DNA from 4 places in the Bacillus sp. FJAT-45350 genome. Region 4 is predicted to be linked to each of the others. Evidence: riboswitches for the same ligand, from Rfam matches in the RefSeq annotation. Region 4 holds a riboswitch; each other region holds the start of a gene.

Region 1 (5,437 bases), 120 kb from region 4:
TTCTAAAAATAATTCCAATATCATTTGTTGGTGCGCTATAGCACGCCATACCACATCCATTAAATCCGATATTTAATCTCTTAGGAACACTAATACCTCCTAAAAGATGTTGAAGCTCTTCCACTTGAGGAATGGAATCCTTTTTATCACCATCACAAAAGTCACAAGCCTTTATATTAACAACATCTCCAATTGGATGAAGTAAAAGCCCTTCCTCTGTTAACTGATTGATAATCGTATTTGAATCTGCTGTTACGACAGATAATTTAAGCTGATGATCAGGTGTATATTCAATAGTTCCTTTTTCTCCAACAACATTACCTAAAACAAGCATTTGCTTTGCAGAAAATGCTTTATTGGCAATGCCTGGAGAAACGGAAAATTCAAACACAGAATCTTGCTTAAATACGTTATCTGATTCTTCCACTTCTTGTTTATTTTCTGAATATGAATTACCTAGCTTTGTTAACGCTTCTTCTGCTAATTCAACAGAAGATATTTCTTCTTGTTCGACTAAAGCTTGGCCCTGATGCAATGCCCAAGGCTCTGCTTCTTCTTGTAAACGTTGGTGAGGCTTCAGCTTTTGGTCGTCTGCGTTCAATGTATACTTTCTTTGATATCCTCTAGGTGTAATCATTTTGCCGTCGTATAAGAAGGTTGAATTATTACCAATAACGACTGTCGTCAGCATACCAATCTCATGTTCAAGCATATTTTCTAAGTCTGTAATGACGATTTGTTGTCGTTCACGATACGCACTTTTCACTAATCCAACAGGTGTATTTGGGGAACGATGCTCAAGTAAAATTTTCTGTGTTTCTTCGATTTGTCTCGTACGTCGTCCACTTTTCGGATTGTATAAAGCAATAACAAAATCAGCTTCTGCAGCAGCCTTTACCCGTTTTTTTATTAATTCCCATGGGGTAAGATGGTCACTTAAACTAATCGTACACGCATCATGCATGACAGGAGCCCCTAGTAAGGAGGCACAAGAGTTAATTGCTGATACACCAGGTATGATTTCTACTTCAACTCCCGTTTCCTCTTTCCAACCTTTTTCAATTAATACTTCATATACGAGTCCAGCCATTCCATAAACACCAGCGTCACCACTTGAAATCACCGCCACTTTTTTTCCTGTTTCCGCTTGACGAATCGCCTCCTGTGCTCGGCTTACTTCTTCCGTCATCCCAGTACGAACAATCTCTTGTGTCGTAAGTAACGGACGAATAATATCTATGTATGTGTTATAGCCAATGATTGAATCGCTCTCAATTAAAGCCTCTTTTGCTCGGTGTGTCATTTGTTCCTCACTACCTGGTCCAAAACCAAGCACAAGTAATTTTCCTCTTTTTTTCTCACTCATAAAATTACACTCCCTTCAAATTTAATTAAAACTATAATAGAACTTACGCACACTCATTTATTTCTAAAACATGATACTTTCCTTTTAAACAACAACAAAAAAAGCACCCCCAACTCTGATTAGATAAGAGTTAGAGATGCCTATATACAAAATTGTATGTAGCTGCAAATACAATGAAAACATAAGTAGACAAGGAATTTGCTCCCTAACACTTCCCCATCTCCCGTAGGTCAAACAGTGTCGATAGAAAAGGCAGGTTTCCTGGCTCATAGTATACGTTCTCTACCCTTCCCATTCATTGAACAGTGGATATATAAGAGAACAACCTATTTTACAGTGGCGGGACCGCGTCGGACTTTCACCGAACTTCCCTCTTACGAAGATTTGCTAAAATCTTCACCTTTTCCCTATCATTATGTAGTTATCTTGTTACTAGATTATAGATTACTTGGTTTTTTGTCAATACTATTTCAAAATTTCTGTCGAATGTGAAAAGACAAAGTGTATTTTCGCCTGAGTTTATATGGACTTACTTATATGAAAAAAGCACCCAAAGAATGGATGCTCTAACGGACACTTGATTTTAGTTCTTTGACTTCTTTCTCGCTTTCAATAACTTTCATTGTCAGTTCATTTAAAATTGAGGTAATTTCTGAGTTATCCCCTACTCGAGAAGAAATAGCTGAAATTTGATTTTGTAAAATTTTTTGATTTTGTTCAATGTCGTCTAATCGATTTGTTACTGTTCTGAATTTCTCGTCTAATAATTCTGAAATTACATATACTAATTTGTTTTCTTCCATTTGAATCCCCTCCCCATAACAATCTATATTATAACAGGAAGAGTCTCCTTTAGAAATGTTAGAGTTTAGCTTATCAAGTCGAATGTATAGACTTTCTTACTAATTAGAACTACTTAAGAAGACTTATAGAGGTTGTTCAAAAAGAACAACCTCTATGCAATGAGCGTAGCCGCTGTATTCTTTTAAAAGCCTTGCTAGGAGTGATTTTCTCCTAGCAAGGCTCACAGCGTGTGAAGCCATTGTCACTACCTTTTGAACATGCTCTTATAGAACTTACTCCCAATAATTTTTTCTTCTATAAAAATCATAAATATCCTTTTCATATTTTCTATCTATAGGTTGATCAGGAAAAAATTCAGGGCTATTTTTCACTTCGTCTTTTGTTATATTCACACGAACATGCTTCGCTGACCAATTAATTTCCTCAATCCAATCTTTTGCAATAATAACATTTCTTGATGGGAGCCATTTTACTGTATCGACCATGAAATAGCGTATTGTCCAGGTTTTATCTTCAATTATCATATCTTTCACCTGTCCAAATTCATCATCCAAAGCAAAGATACCATAACCAGTCACAGCACCAGTAATTTCTTTTACACTTCGTAAGTGATGATTTACTTCCGTATCGACATATTCTTTTTCATAATCAGATGATAATGTAGCTAAATCTCTAGCATAGCTACCATGACCCCAAACTCCTAGTGGCGACCAATAATACGGGTAGCCAAAATAATGATGGTAATCTAGCTCCATTTGCTTTGATACAGGTCTAGCAAAATCAATATCAGGACTATTTTTCACTTGCTCTTTAGTTAATTCAACATAAATAATTTCATCCTCTATATTTACTTTCTCTACTGAAATAGGTGATAGTAATACTTTACCACCAGGAAACCATGGAATCGTATTAACAACAATATACCTTACCGTCCATTTTTCATCTTCAAAATAAAAATCGTCTATTTTACCAACTTCGCCGTCCTTTGCCATAACCGTAAATCTTCTTAATAGATTTTCATACAAAAACATCGGAATACCTCCCTAAATAATTACTATTACTATCTATTTATCTAGTAACCGAGAAAGCCATTGATTAAACTTCATACAAAATTAATGGCAAATTATGAATTTAAAATTTCAGCATGAAAACTAAAATAGACGTGGATAGTTTATTATCCACGCCTAACTAACATCCTCTATTCATGTTTGGTTATTTTTATATACAACAATAATTTGCAATAAAAGTTCTATTGCTTTTACGCTTCTGCCAACGCATTCTCTTCAATCTCAAATCCTAGGTCTTCAATAATATGATGGTCGTCTATTACTTCTTGTCCCTTTGTCGTTAAATAGTCGCCAACAAAAATTGAATTCGCTGCATATAATGCTAATGGTTGCAATGTACGTAGATTCACTTCACGACCACCTGATACACGTATTTCTTTAGTTGGATTAATAAATCTCATTAGCGCTAAAACTTTTAATGACTTCATCGGCTTTGTTCTAGAATAGTTTTCTAAAGGCGTTCCTGGAATGGCATGAAGGAAGTTTACCGGAATTGAGTCGGCGTCAATATCTCTTAACGCATAGGCCATTTCAACAATTTGCACATCTGTTTCCCCCATTCCGATAATCACACCAGAACATGGTGATAATCCTGCTCCTTTCACATCTTCAACAGTCTGAACACGTTGATCATATGCATGAGACGATGTGATATTACCGTGATTATCTTTATGAGTATTGATATTGTGATTGTAACGATGAACTCCTGCCTCTTTTAAACGCTTTGCCTTATCTTGATTAAGAATTCCTAAGCAAGCACAAATCTTTAGAGGCATTGTAGAAGTAATTTCTTTGACTGCATCTATTACTTGCTCTAATTCACCATCTGTTGGACCTCTTCCACTTGCCACAATACAATATGTACCAGCTTTTCTATTCATCGCTTCTTTCGCACCTGCTAGTAGAGTCTCTTTATCTAGCAATGTATACTTTTCAACTGGTGCACTTGAAACAGTAGATTGGGAGCAATAGCCACAGTCTTCAGGACACAATCCACTTTTGGCGTTAATAATCATATTTAGCTTTACTTTTTTCCCATAGTATTGCTTCCGTACACGAAAGGCAGCTTGCATAATCGGAAGTACTTCATCGTCATCTGCTTGTAAGACAGTAACACCCTCTTCAATTGATAGAATTTCTCCATTTAAGACTTTGTCCGCCATTTGCTCCCAACGATTTTTTGTATTTGTTATAGACATTCGAACACCCCTTCGTTAACTTTTTATAATATAAAGTTAACATTTAAAGTAGAAATTGACAATAGTTTTTGAACAATTCCAATAACAACTAGTAAAAAAGAGCCATGAAGCAATGTTTCTACACATCTACTTCTTGACTCTTCAGATTTTGTAACCATATTTCAAATTGTTGTTGACGTTTCTCTTTACAAATTGGCAACTCATCTATTAATTTTTTTAACAAAAGTTTACGATGCTTCTCTAGTTTTAGTTCCCTTAAAACTTTTTTTCTAGCTTCAAAAAGAAATTCGAGCTCTTCTTCCACATTCTCATCATAAATAGTAGCTAATTCATCCTTAATTTTCTTTGCTAGACTTGGACTTGCTCCGCTTGTAGAAATCGAAATAGCTAATTTTCCCCTTCTCATAACAGCTGGTACATGAAAATCACATTTTTGGTCATCAATCATATTCACTAGTTGAGTTTCCTCAGCTGTATGAAAAACTTTTAGATTTACTTCTCGGTTACTTGTTGCGGCAAAAATAAGTGTTGCACCTAGTAGGTACTCTTCTTTAAAAATATCTTGAATCCATGTTATGTTATCTTCTGTGAGAAAATTTTTCAATTCATTACAAAGCTCCGGAGAAACTATCATTATATTTGCTCTAGTTTCAAGTAACCCCTTCACCTTTCTAAAAGCAACTCGACCGCCCCCGATGACAACTATCTTTTTATTTTTTAATTTTAGGTTGATTGGATAGTCATACACAAGCAGCCCTCCGCTAACCGACAAGATGAACGATTTTCATTATATACACATGCTGTGCCATTTAATCCTTCTTTTATTCGTTTCTTCAGGACATTTACCAATAATCGATGATAGCCTAAGTAATTGCATAGCTGAATATCTTTATTTTCCGTAAGTTGTTTGATAGATTGTATCTTTTGTTCCATTCGTTTCATCAAAATACCAGTAAATAATAAATAAGGGATGACAATTATTTTCTGTTGGCTTCCACTCA
Region 2 (5,437 bases), 980 kb from region 4:
TTTCGATGATAATTGATTCCATTGTTTAATATCATCTTGCATATTAATTTCTTGTGCCTTCCAAAAGTTGGATAATAACACATGATAGAAATCATACATTTGTGGATACGCAATATCGTTCCAATTTAATATCCCTGATGACCGACCATTTACAATTCCTGTTGATCTATTTGGATACTCTGTGTTTAGTAATTTAATTTTTGTTAAAGCGTTTTGTCCATTCATCGTTTCTCCTCCTCTAACTATGACAAGCTTGACATTCATCTATTTCAGATTGTGAAGTACTTCGAACATAGTAAGTCGTCTTTAATTTTTGCTTCCAAGCCTCTAGATGAAGATTTAGTAAGTCGATTGCTTTTATATTATGGCGTACATAAAGATTAAAGCTAATCGATTGGTCAATATGCCTTTGCCTACTTGCATTTTGTTTAATACTCCACCGTTGGTCTAATTCATATCTTGCTTTTTTATAATAAGGATACGTGGTATGAGTTAGTTCTGGTGCTGTCACTATGAACTTAAAGTTTTTCTTTTCCTCAGCATATTCAACAGCATATAAAGGATCAATACCATCAGTTGAGCCACCTATTTTCGCTGTGGAAGAGTTAGGAGCAACCGCCATCATCCAGCCGTTCCGCACCCCATTTACGCGAACTTCCTCAAGTAAGTTCAACCATTGTTTTGATTCATAACCTTTTCTTTGAAAATAATCTCCAGTATGCCATTCGGACCCCTCGAATTGACTATAAGCACCTTTTTCTTTAGCTAACTCCATTGAGCTTTGAATTGTGTAATATGCTATTGTTTCATAAAGCTCATCTGCATATTGAACCGCTTCCTTAGACTCCCAATGTATCCCTTTGGTAGCAAGCAAATGATGCCAGCCAAATGTTCCTAATCCAACTGCACGAAATTTTTTATTCGTTATTTGTGCTTGTCCCACCGTTATCGTATTCAGATCAATTACATTATCTAGCATTCTCATTTGAATAGGAATTAAGCGTCCTAGCACATTAGCTTTTACAGCATTCGGAAGGTGAATTGATGATAAATTACAAACGACAAAATCACCCGGCTTACGGACAATCACAATGTTTCCGTCCTCATCTTGATATTCCTTTACAATCTGAGTTGCGGACATATTTTGCGTAATTTCAGTACATAAATTGCTACAAAAGATTGAAGTGCGCCCTTTTCCAAGGATGTGCTTATTCGGATTTTGGCGATTTACTTCGTCTCTATAGAACATATATGGCGTACCCGTTTCTAATTGAGCAACCATAATTCGCTTCATTACGTCCATCGCTCGGTATGTTTTACGTGGAAGTAACGGATGATTTACTGCTTCTTCATATTTTTCTGTAAAATATTTTCTACCTGTATCATCAAAAAAGTCTTCTAACCCTAATGCCTTCCCCTTATCATCTTTCCATCCCATGATTTGCTTTACTTGATGAGGACAAAATGTCGACCAGTACCCGATACTTTTTCCACTATCATCAACTTCCTGTAGTTTTTCCATAAATAAATCAGGAACTGTCACACCTGTAAAAATATCATGTGCCTTTCGACGCTCATCACCGTTATTAGTTTTTAAATCTAAAAATCCATTCATAATATCTTTATGAAACAAATCAAGGTAAACAGCGATTGCTCCTTGACGTTGACCTAATTGATCAACACTAACAGCAGTGTCATTTACTAGTCGAATCCATGGTACTACTCCTGAAGAGTTTTCTTTAAAGCTCTTAATATCTGAACCTAACGCACGGACTTTTCCGTAATAAATGCCTATTCCCCCACCATCTTTACTTAATCTCGCATTGTCCCAGTTATTTAAATAAATGCTATCTAATGAGTCATCAACTGTATCAATGAAACATGATGACAATTGACCGAAGCTCTTTCCTGCATTTGCTAACGTAGGAGTAGCTACCGTCATATATAAATTACTTAATGCCCAGTAAGCTTCTTTTACTAGTGATAGTCGCTTTTCTTTTGATTCTTGTTGCATTAAAGTCATCGCAATAATCATAAATCGCTCTTGTGGTAACTCAAATATATGTTTCTCATGGTCTCTAGCTAGATACCTGTCTGCCAGTAAAAATAGTCCAATGAAATTAAATAAGTTATCACGTGTTGACTCTATTACAGTCATTAACTCATCGACCTCTTCGAAACTGTAAGAACCGAATAGACTCGGTGAGTATATTCCTTTTTCAGTTAATAATTTTATAAGTTGATAGAAATCACCGTATTTTTGTGAAGGATCATACCCACGGCTTTCAGAAGCTTTTTTATACAATTCATTCAAATAGAGTTTCGATGCTAAAAACGTCCAATTCGGTTGGTCAATAGATATATGATGTAGGGCATATAATAACGATTGTTGGTTGGCATCCTCTTCATCTACATCCTTTATCCTATCTAGTAATTCTTTTGCATTAATTCCGTATTTATTAGTCACTTCTTGTATAGCAGCAATAACAGTAGAACGTTGTTCAGAATCAGTTGGTATACTCATATATTTCTCCTTTAATTTTCAATAGTTGACGTTTTTTATAAAAAACAAAACCTGTAAAGCAGAGTGCGAATATGCTTTCACTTATCCAACATGAAAGATTTTAAAGTTTGTTGACAACAAAAAAACTCCTCCGAAATCGGAAGAGTAATTGGAATATAAACGGTACATAAAGAAAAATAAGGAAAGATAAATACCCCTACTGTACCGTTTCGACTTCTCACCCCCCGAAGAAATGAAACTTTTTGGAATAAATCGGCAGGTCTCCTGACTTGTGCTTCTTCTTACTCTGAGCCTTCCCATACAAGCACCTTTAAGTTACTTATACAGTGGTTTATCTCATTTCATCCACACTTACAGTTGCGGGGACAGTTCTGGACTTTCACCAGATTCCCTATTAAGTCTACTAACATAGACACCTATTATTCCGCAAATCACAATATTTAGTTATGCTTTATGTAACTATTACTATATATTGTTATATACTAAATGTAAACATAGAATTTATTTATAAGCAAAGTGGGGTCAGTCCCCCACTTTGCTAACGCGTTAAATTACAGGTGGACTGACCCCTCAATTGAAGAAGGCGATAGCTTTATGCTGCTATCGCTCTCGTTTTATTTATCTTTTATATAAAAGTATATAGCTCTTGATTTATTCCATTAAATGCTTCTTCTACATTTTCATGATTTGTTGAGGCATCGTCCAACCCAGCTAAGTTAATGGTAACATCTCTTATCGTAATTTGAGTATTTTCATTGTTTAAAATAGTAATATTTCGCTCTCGAAGACCTTTTATAAAATCACTAGTATAAGAGTTACCCCACTCATGGTTACCAGATACAAAGAAAACCTTTTGATTAATGGTTGTTATATTCTCAATAAGAGAAAAAACATGTTTAAAATCATCTGTGCTCCTATCAATAAGGTCTCCTGTTATCACAATAATGTCTGCGTCAAGGTTTTCCACGGTATTAATTAATTTTTCATTGTTAACTCCAAAAACTTTATTATGTAAATCACTAATTTGTAAAACAGTGAATTCAGAATTACTAGGAATTATCTTTGTTTGAAATTGGACAGTATTTACTTTGAATTCATTCGTATCAAAATAAATTTTCGCTGATAAAATAATAATACATACGAATATTGTAGATAATATCAACCTCTTTTTCATTCTATTCTTCCTCTTTCTTCTTTAGGAAATTAGACAATATACCCACACTTTTTCAATCGTGGGATTTCCGATCCCTTCCCATTTAAAATTATAACCAAAATAATATCCATTACCGTTCTTGAAAATTCTTTAATCTGGTACTGCGAAACCTACCTGTAACAAAAAAGAGTGCCTCAGCACCCTAGTTATTACTTTTATTTTTTAGTATATATAGTTCTCTCTCTAGTTTATTTACCTTGTCAGCGATAAAGTCTACGTCAGTAATTCTTGATTCATTAGTTAATTCAAACAGCCCTCCAACACCTTCGAGCTTTGATTGAATAGTATCAAATCGATTATGCATTTGTGATTTCATACTTTTCATTTCTTTACTCATTTCAGTAAGTAAATCAAGAATTTGCTTCTCCACGTTATCACCTATACTATTATTATAATAGATGTTTCGTAGACAAGCACTATTTTTTGGTTAGATAACGTCTACCTATTTTCATTGAGAATAGTCAAGAGAGCGGTTTACTAGCGCTCCCTCCTACTTAACTTTTCTTGCTATTTTCCATCCACTACTTCTTTCAATATCTCATAAGATCTCTTTTGTTTGTCGCGGTCATAAATGTACGTGACAGCCATAACTTCATCAGCATTGTATCTAGCTTGAAATTCCTTCAATTGTGTACGGATTGAATCTTTACTTCCTACTAATGTCATTCGGTGCTTAGCTAACACCATTTGTTTTTCCGATTCATTCCATAAATCGTCCATATTCTCAACCGGTGGGTATAACGGATGGCGGCCACGACGGGTCATGTATAACGAGCGTTGTAGCATTGTTGTAGCCTCGAATTCGGCTTCCTCATCTGTTTCAGCTGCTACTACTCCGAGACATGTGATCACATATGGCTCATCTAAATATTCAGAAGGCTTGAAGTTGTTGCGATAAATAGAAAGTGCTTCACCTAAATACGTTGGTGCAAAATGAGACGCGAACGCATATGGTAAACCTAGTTTTGCTGCTAAGATTGCTGATTCTGTTGACGAGCCAAGAATATAGAGTGGAACATTCCTTCCTACACCAGGAAATGCTTTTACAAACTCTTGCTTCTCTTCAGGACCGAAATATCTAAGTAAATCGTTCACATCCTGAGGAAATGTATAGACAGATTCGTGCTGAGAGCGTCTAAGTGCATTTGCCGTTGACATATCAGTACCCGGTGCCCTTCCAAGACCTAAGTCAACTCGCTTAGGATAAATCGTTTCCAATGTTCCAAATTGTTCTGCGACAATTAAAGGTGAATGGTTCGGTAACATAATCCCACCAGAACCGACTCGGATTTTTTCCGTATTCTCCAACGTATGTTTGATTAATATAGACGTTGCAGAACTAACCAGAGCCGCTGCATTATGATGCTCAGCAATCCAATAGCGTGAGTATCCCATCTTCTCTGTTGCTTGCGCCAAGTCAACCATGGCATCAATTGCTTCTTTATCCCCCTCCCCTTTACGAACTGGAACTAAATTTAACACTGAAACTGGTATGTTACTATTTGACATAGTTTCTTCCTCCCAATAAACCTAATTATATTTATCAACCCGATTACATGAACAAACGCAAAATATTCAAAAAACATCTAGATTATATCATCTATAAGATGATAACTGCCAATATGTGATAAGAAATTTTAAAAGATGATTCTTGAACCAATAGAAAACTATCAGATATAAAAAAACTTTTAACCATCCTA
Region 3 (5,437 bases), on a different contig from region 4:
AGTCAATAATTTAGATTAATTAAAAAGAAGCCCCATTCGCATATTTTGCGAATGGGGCGTTATAATTATGATGAATACCAGTAATGTACTCCATTTTTATTAAGGTCTTCTACGATTAGCTTTGCTTTTTGCTCTTGGCATTCACATAAATAGTCTAAGACTTTCGCTAATACGATTTTCATTTGCATTGCCTTCTTTCATTTATAAGTTACCTTTATTATGCAACTTTTAGTATTATATAGCAAAAGCGTTTCCAGTCAATGAAAACGCAAACAATGAACATGAAAGCGCAAATCATTCAAGGTTTCCTTTCAATTTCTCCTTATTTCATTTAATATCATGTACATCCACCACTAAAACAAATTATTTTAACATACAGAATATTCATTTACTACATGTTTATTTAAAATTCGACGAAGTTAGCACTGCTTATGCAATTTTTAACAGAGATAAAACTATTCAAATCGGAAACTCTATGGGTAATGTCAAAATTCAAAGGGAGGAATTACAGATGAGAAAAGAACTTGAACAAGCCGTCGAACATGCTAATGAAACGAACCCAAGGTCACGTGCCGGAGGGAAACCAAGTACATCTAAGAAAACAAAAGGAAGAAAATCAAATAGACATAATTAATTTTGAATACTTTTCTTCATTCTGGACATCATAATTATTGAGGAGCAGTAATGCACCTCACAAACCCTCTCCCATCATTAACTTGATGTTAATTATACAATGAGGAAAATTATCGATTTACCTTTTAAATGAGGTGATTGTGTTGGACAAAGAACCGAAATTTCAAGATTGTTTCTAACATGAAGAGATGAGGTGTTTGTTAAATACAACAATCGTTACGACCCCAGATTTGTATAATGAGTGGGAAAGGTTTAGAAGGTAGCCACATATCGTTGGCTACCTTCTTTTTATTTTGAATTAAATGGTTGTCGAATGTAGAATAGCAACTTATACTAATTATTAACAATATTACTTAGTTTTGAGGTGTTATTAAAAAACCAGGAAGGAAAGTGATATATGGTTAGTAAATTTGAAATAAAGTACGAAGAATGGCTCCAAACAAATCTTACCGAAGAGAGAAACCCAAGAAGGCGCGAGCTCCTTGAAAATGGACTTGGCCACGGAACTGTTGAGTTTCTAAGATCAATTTGGTTCCCTACTATAGGGAACTTAGACCACTTGTACCCTGAATGGGAAGTGCGAGATTTCAACAATGGTTATCGTTACCTTGATCTTACGTACATGCCTATGCACTCTAAAGGTTGTATTGAAATCCAAGGTTATGGACCACATGCTAGAGATTTAGATGTTAGGCGATTTAAAGATTTATGCTGGAGACACTCTTTATTGACTCTTGACGGGTGGACATTGTTACCAATTGCGTACTTATCAATTAAAGATGAGCCACAAAAATGCCAACAACTCATACTAGCATTTATAGGAAAATTCCTCTCTACTGATTCCCCTGCACAGTTATCATGGCTTGAAGCAGAAATTGTGCGATTTGCACGACGCTTATTACGCCCCTTTACCCCACTCGAAATTGCTAATCACCTACGAATAAGTGACCGCCATGCTAGACGTACTTTGCATAAGCTTGTTGATTTACAAATTCTAAGTGTAGCAAGTGGAGAAAAACGAGCGCGTACTTATAAACTAAGACTATGAATTGATTGTTACCTCGAATAGGGACACAGGTTCCGTTATTATCATAAAACCCTCTAATATTACATTCTTTATGGACATTGTATCCGTTATCCCCTCTTAAAACTTATGATTTGGACGTCATATATACAAATAGCGGAATTAGGATCCAATTATTCTCTAAATCAACTAGTAATATCAAATTAACGGAACTAGTGTCCGAACCACTTCGTTTAAACAATTTATCCATTATCCTCACAATATCTTTACTCGTACACTTTTGAAACCTTACTCACAACTTCAACATTTTTTAGATCACCCGTTACTGTACCATCTCCACTTTCAAACCCTGCTCCATTATAAGAAAGTGCTAATTTCTTAGAAAATGTTTGGTTTGCACATAGTGAATCAATAAAATCTGAAACATCTTCAGGCTCCATATTTTGATACCAGTCCCCTTTTGGATAATCAACTACAACACATTTATCCTTGCAACGACCATTGCATCGTGTTCTTGTTGTATGTATCATGTTATCTAATCCACGATTACTAATTTCATTTCTTACTGTTAGTGTTAATTCCTCTGCTCCAGACTTATTGCAACTTCCTCCATTACAAATCAATAAATGATGGTTTGTATTAGATAAATCCCAAGTAGCCATTACGTTATCCCCTCTCAGTTTCTTAATATAAAAAGCCCTTCCTCACCAACGGAGAAAGAGCATAAAACGGCAATATTATTATCATGAAAGAACATGATATCCCTGCCGTTTCAACTTCTCTCACCCCGAAGAAATGAAACTTATGGAAGTTAGGCAGGTCTCCTGACTCGTGCTTCTTCTTACTCTGAGCCTTCCCGTATAAGCACCGGTAAAGTTACTTATACAGTGGTTTCTCATTTCATCCACACTTACAGTTGCGGGGACAGCTCTGGATTTCCACCAGATTCCCTATTAAGTCTATTAGACACCTAGAATTCCAAAAATTATTTATAGTTAATTCATAGAAACTTTTTACTAGTTTCTACCTTTATGATAATGGAAATATTTAAAAATATCAATTTATATTTAGTATCGTACCAACTGCGAGAGGAATCCCAATAAATGTTTTGCTTTAAACTCCCATTCGTTTGTTCGTTTCACCATATATACTCCACATCAAAAGACGTAGACACTAAATTCATAGCTTCCAAATCCCAATCAAACAGTAGAATGGCAGATTGTTTCGATTTGTAAGTAAGAAGGCGTTTGCCGTCTTTTATTACAGAACTCTCCGCTTCCCAAAAGGACACAGTTTCATCCTCTCCGGTACGATTACAAACAAAGATAGGTAACCCGGTATCAATAGAGCGCTGTTCCCACTCTCCATTTGGTCCATGTAAGCCTGGTCCCCAAGAGGAAGGTGCAATTAGAATTTCTGCACCCTTCGTTAGTAATTTGTCTGCATAATTCCCTGTATAGGAATCTGCACAAATTAATACACCAACTTTTATATTCTCTAAAGATATCGGTTCAACTACTTCACCTGATGTCGACCAATTATCTACTCTTGCTAACTTCTTTTGATTACCTATTATTTCACCCTTCTCACTTATAACAAAAACAGAATTATGTAGTGCTCCTTCCTTCGAACGTTCTGCACATCCAAGGAAGACAGTAGCATTAATACTCTTCACAATAGTACAAAAATGATTCATCCAAGTATCTGGCTGTTGGGTTATCCAGTCCGTACCTATGCTAGAAAACTGCAAACCACTAGTCGCTAGTTCAGGTGTGATAATCCAATCTACATTTTTTTCTCCAGCTATCATAACTGCTTTTTCAATTAAATTTTGATTGAATTGTAAATCTCCAGCTTTAGGTAACAAGTGTAGTAAAGCAACTCGTAATCTCTTCATCTAGCTCCCCCTCCACTTACCCATTTATTAAAATAATAAATCTAAAACAAACCACCCAAGCCCAGCAATGATCGCAACAATTAATGCTCCTATTACTAATTCCTTCGTTAGCTTTTTATGTTTCACAAAATCAAAGATTAGCCAACCAATAAAAATCGTAATGGCAAAAATAATCGGTTCTGACATTCGTATCTCCCCTTATTATATACTTTTCCTATCTTACCAAAATCGGTTTTCCATCCACAACCATTACTTTTATACTTACCCAAAAAAACAGACGAAAAGGCTGGCTTATCAGGGACAAATACACCCTTAAAGCCAACCTTTATTAATAAAGTAATGTTGCTTCTAATTCTTGAATTAAGCTTTTTCCTGTATTCACATATTGAGGTGGAATATACGCATCTTTGTCTTGTGGTTCTGAAAATTGATTCATAAATGAATTATAATCCATAACCTGGTCATCTAAGCCACGTTGATATTTATGTGCAAGTAGAAAAGGCTTTCCGAGTTTAACAATTACACCCTTTTGGTCTATTTCACCTTCTACAGCTGTGAATGGAATTCGTAAATATTGATAACTTCCATTGTCATCAAGCTTATAGTCAAAATAACCATGTTCATAATCCCAGTTACCAGAAATTACATACCCAAGTGGCTTTAACTTATCCTCTAAGTCTTTAAGCATAAATTGTTTATTTTCAACTTGTGAATTCATTAAAATCATAGAACTCATCCTTTCACAGTGCATTCATATTTATAGAATGTCCTATGTTTGATTGTTCTATGCTTTACACTATTCTATAAACGCTTTTCTAACTCTGCTTTTTCTTTTTCAAATCCTGGTTTTCCAAGTAAGGCAAACATGTTCTTCTTGTAAGCTTCTACACCTGGTTGGTCAAATGGATTGACCCCTAATAAGTATCCACTGATTGCACATGCCTTTTCAAAAAAGTAAATCATGTATCCAAAGTGATATTCATTTAATTCTGGTATTGAAACAATTAGATTCGGAACTCCTCCGTCAGTATGTGCAAGCAGTGTTCCTTGAAATGCTTTTTTGTTTACAAAATCCATCGTTTGTCCTGCTAAGTAGTTTAAATCATCAAGGTCTGAGGAGTGCTCTTCAATCGTTATTTCTTCACGTACCTTTTCCACATTTAAAATTGTTTCAAAAAGATCACGACGACCATCTTGAACATATTGGCCCATCGAATGAAGGTCAGTTGAGAAATTAACTGAGCCTGGGAATATCCCCTTCTTATCTTTTCCTTCACTCTCTCCAAATAATTGCTTCCACCATTCAGATACATATTGCAGGGCCGGTTCATAATTAACCATCAATTCAATCGTTTTCCCTTTATTATAAAAAGCATTTCGTACAGCTGCATATTGATAGGCTTCATTTTCAGCAAGATTATCATTATTGTATTTATCCATTGCATCTGCTGCCCCTTGCATCATCTGTTCAATATTAAGTCCAGCTACTGCGATAGGTAACAGTCCTACTGCTGTCAGTACTGAGAAACGCCCACCTACATCATCTGGTATTACAAACGTCTCATATCCCTCATCAGTCGCAACTGTTTTCAATGCTCCTTTTTCTTTATCTGTTGTAGCATAAATTCGTTTTCTTGCTTCCTCTTTACCGTATTTCTTTTCTAGATGCTCACGAAAAATACGAAAGGCAATCGCTGGTTCTGTTGTTGTTCCTGATTTAGAGATAACATTAATTGAAACATCCTTTTCTTCAATTAACGATAATAAGTCTTTCACGTATGTAGAGCTTATATTATTACCAACAAAGAAAACCTGTGGTGTGTTACGTTTTTCTAATACATTATAAAACGAATGATTTAAGGCTTCTATTGCGGCACGTGCAC
Region 4 (5,437 bases):
TCCAACAGCTTCCGCATCATCAATGTCATTACTTCTCAAGTATTCCTTGAATTCTTTCTCAACACAGTCACAATTATAGTCTTTAGAAACATGTCTATTTACAAAAAGTGAATACCAACCAAAACCGGCTCCAATAACCGCTGAAGAGAGAACTTTTAGTGGTAATGATGTATCAATACGAATCATTTCACTCGTTTTCGTCACCTTGAATTCATCGATAAGCGACCGTTCAGTTTGTTGATTAGGCTTTGGTACTAACGTTATTAGCGGACGAGGAACTGAGGGATGTTCTTTTCGACAAATATTCGCTTGATAAACTTCTTGCAATTGCCCCTCTTCCATCACATGAACTGGACGATTTAGTGCTACAGTTTCTCCTTTATCTAAAAGAAGGATTCGATCACAATAAAGACTCGCCATATTTAAGTCATGCAAAATTGAGATGACCGTTAGCTGATGCTCTCGAGACCATTCTTTTAATGAGTCTAATAGACTCATTTGAAAGGATATATCTAAATGGTTCGTTGGCTCATCTAATAAAAGTAGCTTTGGTTCTTGTGCCAGGGACCGAGCTAGTAATACACGCTGACGTTCTCCACCACTTAACTCTAAGAATGATTTATCACGAAACTGGTAGACATCCGTTTGTTTCATCGCATACTCAATCATTTTTTCATCTTTACTAGATGAAAAGTGAAACATACCTTTTTGATATGGGTAACGTCCTAAAGCAACGATATCATAAACAGAATACGTAAATGCAGAATCAGAATGCTGTGGAAGGACAGCCATTGTGCGCGCTAACTCTTTTGATGAATAATCCACAATAGCTTTTCCATTAATATGTATTTGCCCTTTTTGAAAGGGCAAAGAACCACTAATCATTTTTAATAACGTCGTTTTACCACTCCCATTTGGTCCGAGGATTCCAAAGATCTCTCCTTTTTTTACCTCAAACGAGACATTCTCAATAATTGATTCCCCACCATATCCACCAGTAATAGTATGAACCTTTAGCATGAGTCCTCCTCCTTTCAGCTATAATCCACGACGTTGCCTTAACAGAAGTAACCCAAATACAGGCCCTCCAATAAGTGCAGTGATGACCCCTATCGGTAATTCAGTAGGAGCAATAATCGTCCTTGCTACTAAATCTGTTAAAATGAGAAACCCTCCACCGATTAACATTGATAGCGGTAAAAGATGACGATGGTCTGCCCCCCATATTATCCTTACTAAGTGAGGAATAACTAGTCCAACGAAGCCTATCGTACCCGAAACCGCTACTGCACTACCAGTTAAAATCGAAGCTCCAGCCAAGATCATGATTTTTCGCTTTTGTATGTTAACTCCAAGATGCCTTGCTGTTTCTTCTCCAAACGCCAGTGCATTTAATTCTCGAGTATTAAAAAGAAGCAGAAAGAATCCTATTAAAAAGAAAGGAATAATTAAGCCAACATAACTCCACCCTCTCATTGCAACACTACCCATGAGCCAGCTAATAATTTGTCTTAATTCGTCACCGGTTAAGGCAATCATTAATGAGATTAGGGAGCCAAGAAAAGAACTTACGATAATTCCGGCTAAAATTATCGTTTCAGCCGACATTGATTTTTGAACAAGTCTAGCAAAGAAAATAACGAATAGTAAAGTTAAAAAACCGAAGAAGACACTAATAATAGGTAAAGTAAATGCTCCTAAAAAAGGAATTGTGATTCCAAAAAACAATACAAATACAGCACCTACAGCTGCTCCAGAAGAAACCCCTAATGTGAAAGGGTCAGCTAGAGGGTTTTTTAAAAAACCTTGAAATGCTGCTCCTGCAAGTGCTAATGAAGCGCCAACTATCATTGCTAGGAACACTCGTGGAGCCCTGATTTCAAGAACGATATTTGTAAGTAATGGCTCTACCTCCACATTTAATGGAACTACCACATTTACTAGAATCAAAATGATAGTAGAAAAGGGAATCGAAAGACTCCCCTTTGCAATACCGATTAAGATTGATAAAAATAAAAATGATAGTGCAATTAAATAGGACAGGAACTTGTTATTCTGCAAAAACGTCTGGATAGATACGCGTTGCAAGTTCTTCTACTCCTTTTACTAAACGAGGGCCTGAACGAGTCACTTGATCTGGATCAACATCGTAGATACGATCATTCGTAACTGCAGTCACATCTTTCCAAGCAGAACGTTGTTTAATTTGTTCACTTGGATTTTCAACATAATAACCATAAGTAGTAACAATTACATCTGGATTGAAAGCAACAGCTTCTTCTTCAGTAAACATTGCCCAACCATCAACTTCACTCGCAGCATTCGTTGCATTTATCATTTGTAACATCTCATCTAAAAACGTACCTTTTCCAGTTGTATAAATTTCTGGAGCAGGTGAAACTTCAACCCAAACCTTTACCTGGTCATTTACTGAAATAGCACTTGCCTTAGCAGCTATTTCCTCGAATGTTGCTGTCATCTCTGAAACAATTTCCTCTCCTTTATCAACAGCACCCGTCACATTGGCAATCATCGCAATTGCTTTGTATACATCATCAATTGATGTTGCATCATTTACAACTACAACTGTTACACCAGCATTTCGTAGTTGGTCTAACCCATCTGCAGAGCTATGTGCGCCTGATGCATGAGAGATAACTAGATCAGGTGTAAGTGAAAGTAGCTTTTCAACATCGAACTCCATTCCTCCTACACTATCAACTTCTAACGCTGCTTCAGGGTAATTACACCAATCAGTTCTTCCTACTAAATATTCTCCCTTATCAAGGGCAAAAATAGTTTCCGTAATGCTAGGAATTAACGAAACAATTCGTTTCGGTTCTTCTTCAATCGTTACTTCATTATCCATTGCATCTGTTAGCGTTAATGGGAATTGGTCTTCGTCCCCTTCTCCCTCAACAACATCTTCTTGTTCAGTTTCTATCGCTTGGTCTTCATCTGGCGCTTCTACAGTTGTATCTGTTGTGTTACAACCTACTAGTAGAATAAGTGTAACTAGAAGAGCCATAAGTATTGTTAAACATTTCTTCAAATTCTCCATCTCCTCTGTTTTTCTTGAGTTTGTAGTTATGAACTAAAAGGTAAAAAAATAAAGCCCTATGACGAGGACTTTATTTGCAGAAAGTATAGACAACTTATAAAAGTAGTTTCTATCCAACCTGCTTCACCTTTTCCTCGAAGGATTCACAATACTTTAAGGCAGGTCTCCTGACTCATACTATAACGAAACTTTCCCCTTCCCATCAAAAGACAGTGGTTCATTGAAAGATTCTAGTATTTACAGTGGCGGGACCGTGTTGGATTTTCACCAACTTCCCTATTAACACTTATTATAAGTGACCTTAAAGAATTTATTATGTAGTTCAACAACGAATTACGTCTCAATTATACACAATTTTTTGTATTTTGACAGTGTTTTCTCCTAAACTTTTAAGTGAATTTTTCTCATTACAATGCTGAATACGTTCCTTATTAAAACAATCGTAGAATGAATCTCTTTTTATTTATGTCAAAATAGGTAGTTAAACACTACTCTTATTCAGTTTATCATACAATAAGTTATAGAAATTTAGTCCATCTTTTTCTTTGCTCCCACTACAATACAGTATTTTTTAGTTTCCTTGCTAAACAAAAAAGTGTTAAAGCTAATCAGCCTCAACACTTTGTAATTTCTATGCTATTTTTTCTGCAAAATTCTCCCCAAACAACTTGCAAGTTTCCTCATCTTCATCAGGACTTAATTCTATTTTTAACCCTGGTAATACTATTACTCCATTTTTTTCGGCTACCATTGCTTCAAGTAAATCTACCGCACCGCAAAATTCAGGATAAGAGGTATCCCCTGTTCCAAAGATAGCAAATTTCTTTCCTGATAAATCAATACCTGCCATTTCTTCATAGAAGTCCAAAAACTCATCAGGCAATTCACCGTCTCCCCATGTATAAGCTCCTAAAAGTACTGCATCATACCCCTCTAATATACTTGTATCGCATTCCATAACTTCTTTTTTAAAGACTTTAACACCTTTGTTCTTCAATCCCACTTCAACTAAATCCGCAACAGATTCAGTATTACCAGACATGCTCGCATAGATTAATAATGCTCTTGACATATAAAATCATCCCTTCAATTATTAATTTAATTGTGTTGTATTTGTACACATCCCAACAAAAATGATGGGATGTGTACAGTGAGAGCTTTTTGTTTCATACATTCCTGCAATGACATACTGTTCTTTATTAGACGAAAGAGTACTTTCCATTCCATTTCCCCCTCATAAATAATCGTTAATGAAAATCATTTTCAATAACAACATTTTAACGATAACGATTATCATTGTCAATGGTTTCTTTAAGACTTTAATAACATAGAGTAAATATTTCAAAAAAAAAAAAGAGATTTACTTAAAAACCGTAATGGCCTTTTAAATAAATCTCAATTAATCCTCATTGTTACGTATGAAACAATGATTTTCGCTCTATTTCTCTTTATTCTTCATTATATCGAGGTAAAATAAAGGAAAATGTCGTTCCTTCATTTATTTTGCTATGAACAGAAATTTGTCCACCATGAGCTTCTACAATGTTTTTCACTATCGCTAGACCTAATCCTGTACCAGCTCGTCCACGTGTTCTAGCCTTATCTGCTTTATAGAATCGTTCAAACACGAATGGTAAATCCTCTTCTGGGATTCCTGAACCAGTATCTTTTACATCAAACTTAATTTCATTTTCATTAGCCGATACTGACACTTTCACACTACCATTTTCCTCAGTATGACGAATCGCATTAGAAATTAAGTTTGTTAAGACCTGGTCTATCCTGTCTGGGTCAATAAAGCCTCTTATTGACTCACCTTTAATATCTGATTCTAAGTAAATCTTATGCTCTTTTACTAACCCTTGGAACTTACGTAGTACTCGTTCTGTATATTCACTTACATTGATATCTTCCTGATTCAATTGAATATGACCAGCTTCCATTCTTGCCAAGTCTAGTAATTCATTTACTAAACGCCCCATACGTAATGATTCATCATAAATAATTTGAGCGATTTCTTTCTTTTCCTCATCGGACTGAGCAATATCATCAATAATTGCCTCACTATACCCTTGAAGCATGGAAATAGGCGTGCGTAATTCATGGGAAACATTCGCGATAAAATCTTTACGAAGTTTATCTAAGCGACGTTCCTCAGTCATATCTCTAATAACAGCTACAGCACCACGAACGAAGGTGTCATCATAAAGAGGTGTCATCAATATAGCCCAATTTCGTCCTTGTATAGCTACTTCCGTCATTTGTTCTTTTTCTAGAGCAACAACTTTTTGAAACAGCTTTTTAATTGCTTTAGGTAAATCATCACCATTTTCAGGTAGCATCCCTTGTTCAAAGTACCATGATTGAATAAATACA

What was found. Region 4 has a riboswitch for cobalamin ahead of CD003_RS10185 (helical backbone metal receptor). Riboswitches for the same ligand answer to the same signal wherever they lie in the genome.
Region 1: it holds a riboswitch for cobalamin, as region 4 does, so the genes downstream of both, cobJ (precorrin-3B C(17)-methyltransferase) here and CD003_RS10185 (helical backbone metal receptor) in region 4, are expected to answer to the same signal.
Region 2: it holds a riboswitch for cobalamin, as region 4 does, so the genes downstream of both, CD003_RS05240 (ribonucleoside-diphosphate reductase subunit alpha) here and CD003_RS10185 (helical backbone metal receptor) in region 4, are expected to answer to the same signal.
Region 3: it holds a riboswitch for cobalamin, as region 4 does, so the genes downstream of both, CD003_RS17755 ((2Fe-2S) ferredoxin domain-containing protein) here and CD003_RS10185 (helical backbone metal receptor) in region 4, are expected to answer to the same signal.

The regions. Positions count from the first base shown of each region.
Region 1 is NZ_NISU01000001.1:2,149,559-2,154,995, forward strand. It holds gene cobJ (precorrin-3B C(17)-methyltransferase) at 1-1,366, opposite strand, end outside; cobalamin riboswitch at 1,601-1,785, opposite strand; gene CD003_RS10795 (hypothetical protein) at 1,933-2,169, opposite strand; gene CD003_RS10800 (PRC-barrel domain-containing protein) at 2,443-3,201, opposite strand; gene bioB (biotin synthase BioB) at 3,429-4,400, opposite strand; gene CD003_RS10810 (precorrin-2 dehydrogenase/sirohydrochlorin ferrochelatase family protein) at 4,555-5,184, opposite strand; gene CD003_RS10815 (sirohydrochlorin chelatase) at 5,160-5,437, opposite strand, start outside.
Region 2 is NZ_NISU01000001.1:1,044,592-1,050,028, reverse strand. It holds gene CD003_RS05245 (ribonucleotide-diphosphate reductase subunit beta) at 1-225, opposite strand, end outside; gene CD003_RS05240 (ribonucleoside-diphosphate reductase subunit alpha) at 239-2,524, opposite strand; cobalamin riboswitch at 2,762-2,959, opposite strand; gene CD003_RS05235 (metallophosphoesterase) at 3,150-3,698, opposite strand; gene CD003_RS05230 (hypothetical protein) at 3,880-4,107, opposite strand; gene CD003_RS05225 (LLM class flavin-dependent oxidoreductase) at 4,245-5,246, opposite strand.
Region 3 is NZ_NISU01000002.1:235,054-240,490, reverse strand. It holds gene CD003_RS22395 (hypothetical protein) at 512-634, shown strand; gene CD003_RS17760 (transcriptional regulator) at 1,031-1,681, shown strand; gene CD003_RS17755 ((2Fe-2S) ferredoxin domain-containing protein) at 1,924-2,319, opposite strand; cobalamin riboswitch at 2,455-2,647, opposite strand; gene CD003_RS17750 (carbon-nitrogen hydrolase family protein) at 2,796-3,554, opposite strand; gene CD003_RS22005 (hypothetical protein) at 3,582-3,740, opposite strand; gene CD003_RS17745 (YugN-like family protein) at 3,883-4,281, opposite strand; gene CD003_RS17740 (glucose-6-phosphate isomerase) at 4,356-5,437, opposite strand, start outside.
Region 4 is NZ_NISU01000001.1:2,028,022-2,033,458, forward strand. It holds gene CD003_RS10175 (heme ABC transporter ATP-binding protein) at 1-1,020, opposite strand, end outside; gene CD003_RS10180 (FecCD family ABC transporter permease) at 1,039-2,088, opposite strand; gene CD003_RS10185 (helical backbone metal receptor) at 2,051-3,052, opposite strand; cobalamin riboswitch at 3,202-3,380, opposite strand; gene CD003_RS10190 (flavodoxin) at 3,693-4,133, opposite strand; gene CD003_RS22295 (hypothetical protein) at 4,155-4,283, opposite strand; gene CD003_RS10195 (ATP-binding protein) at 4,510-5,437, opposite strand, start outside.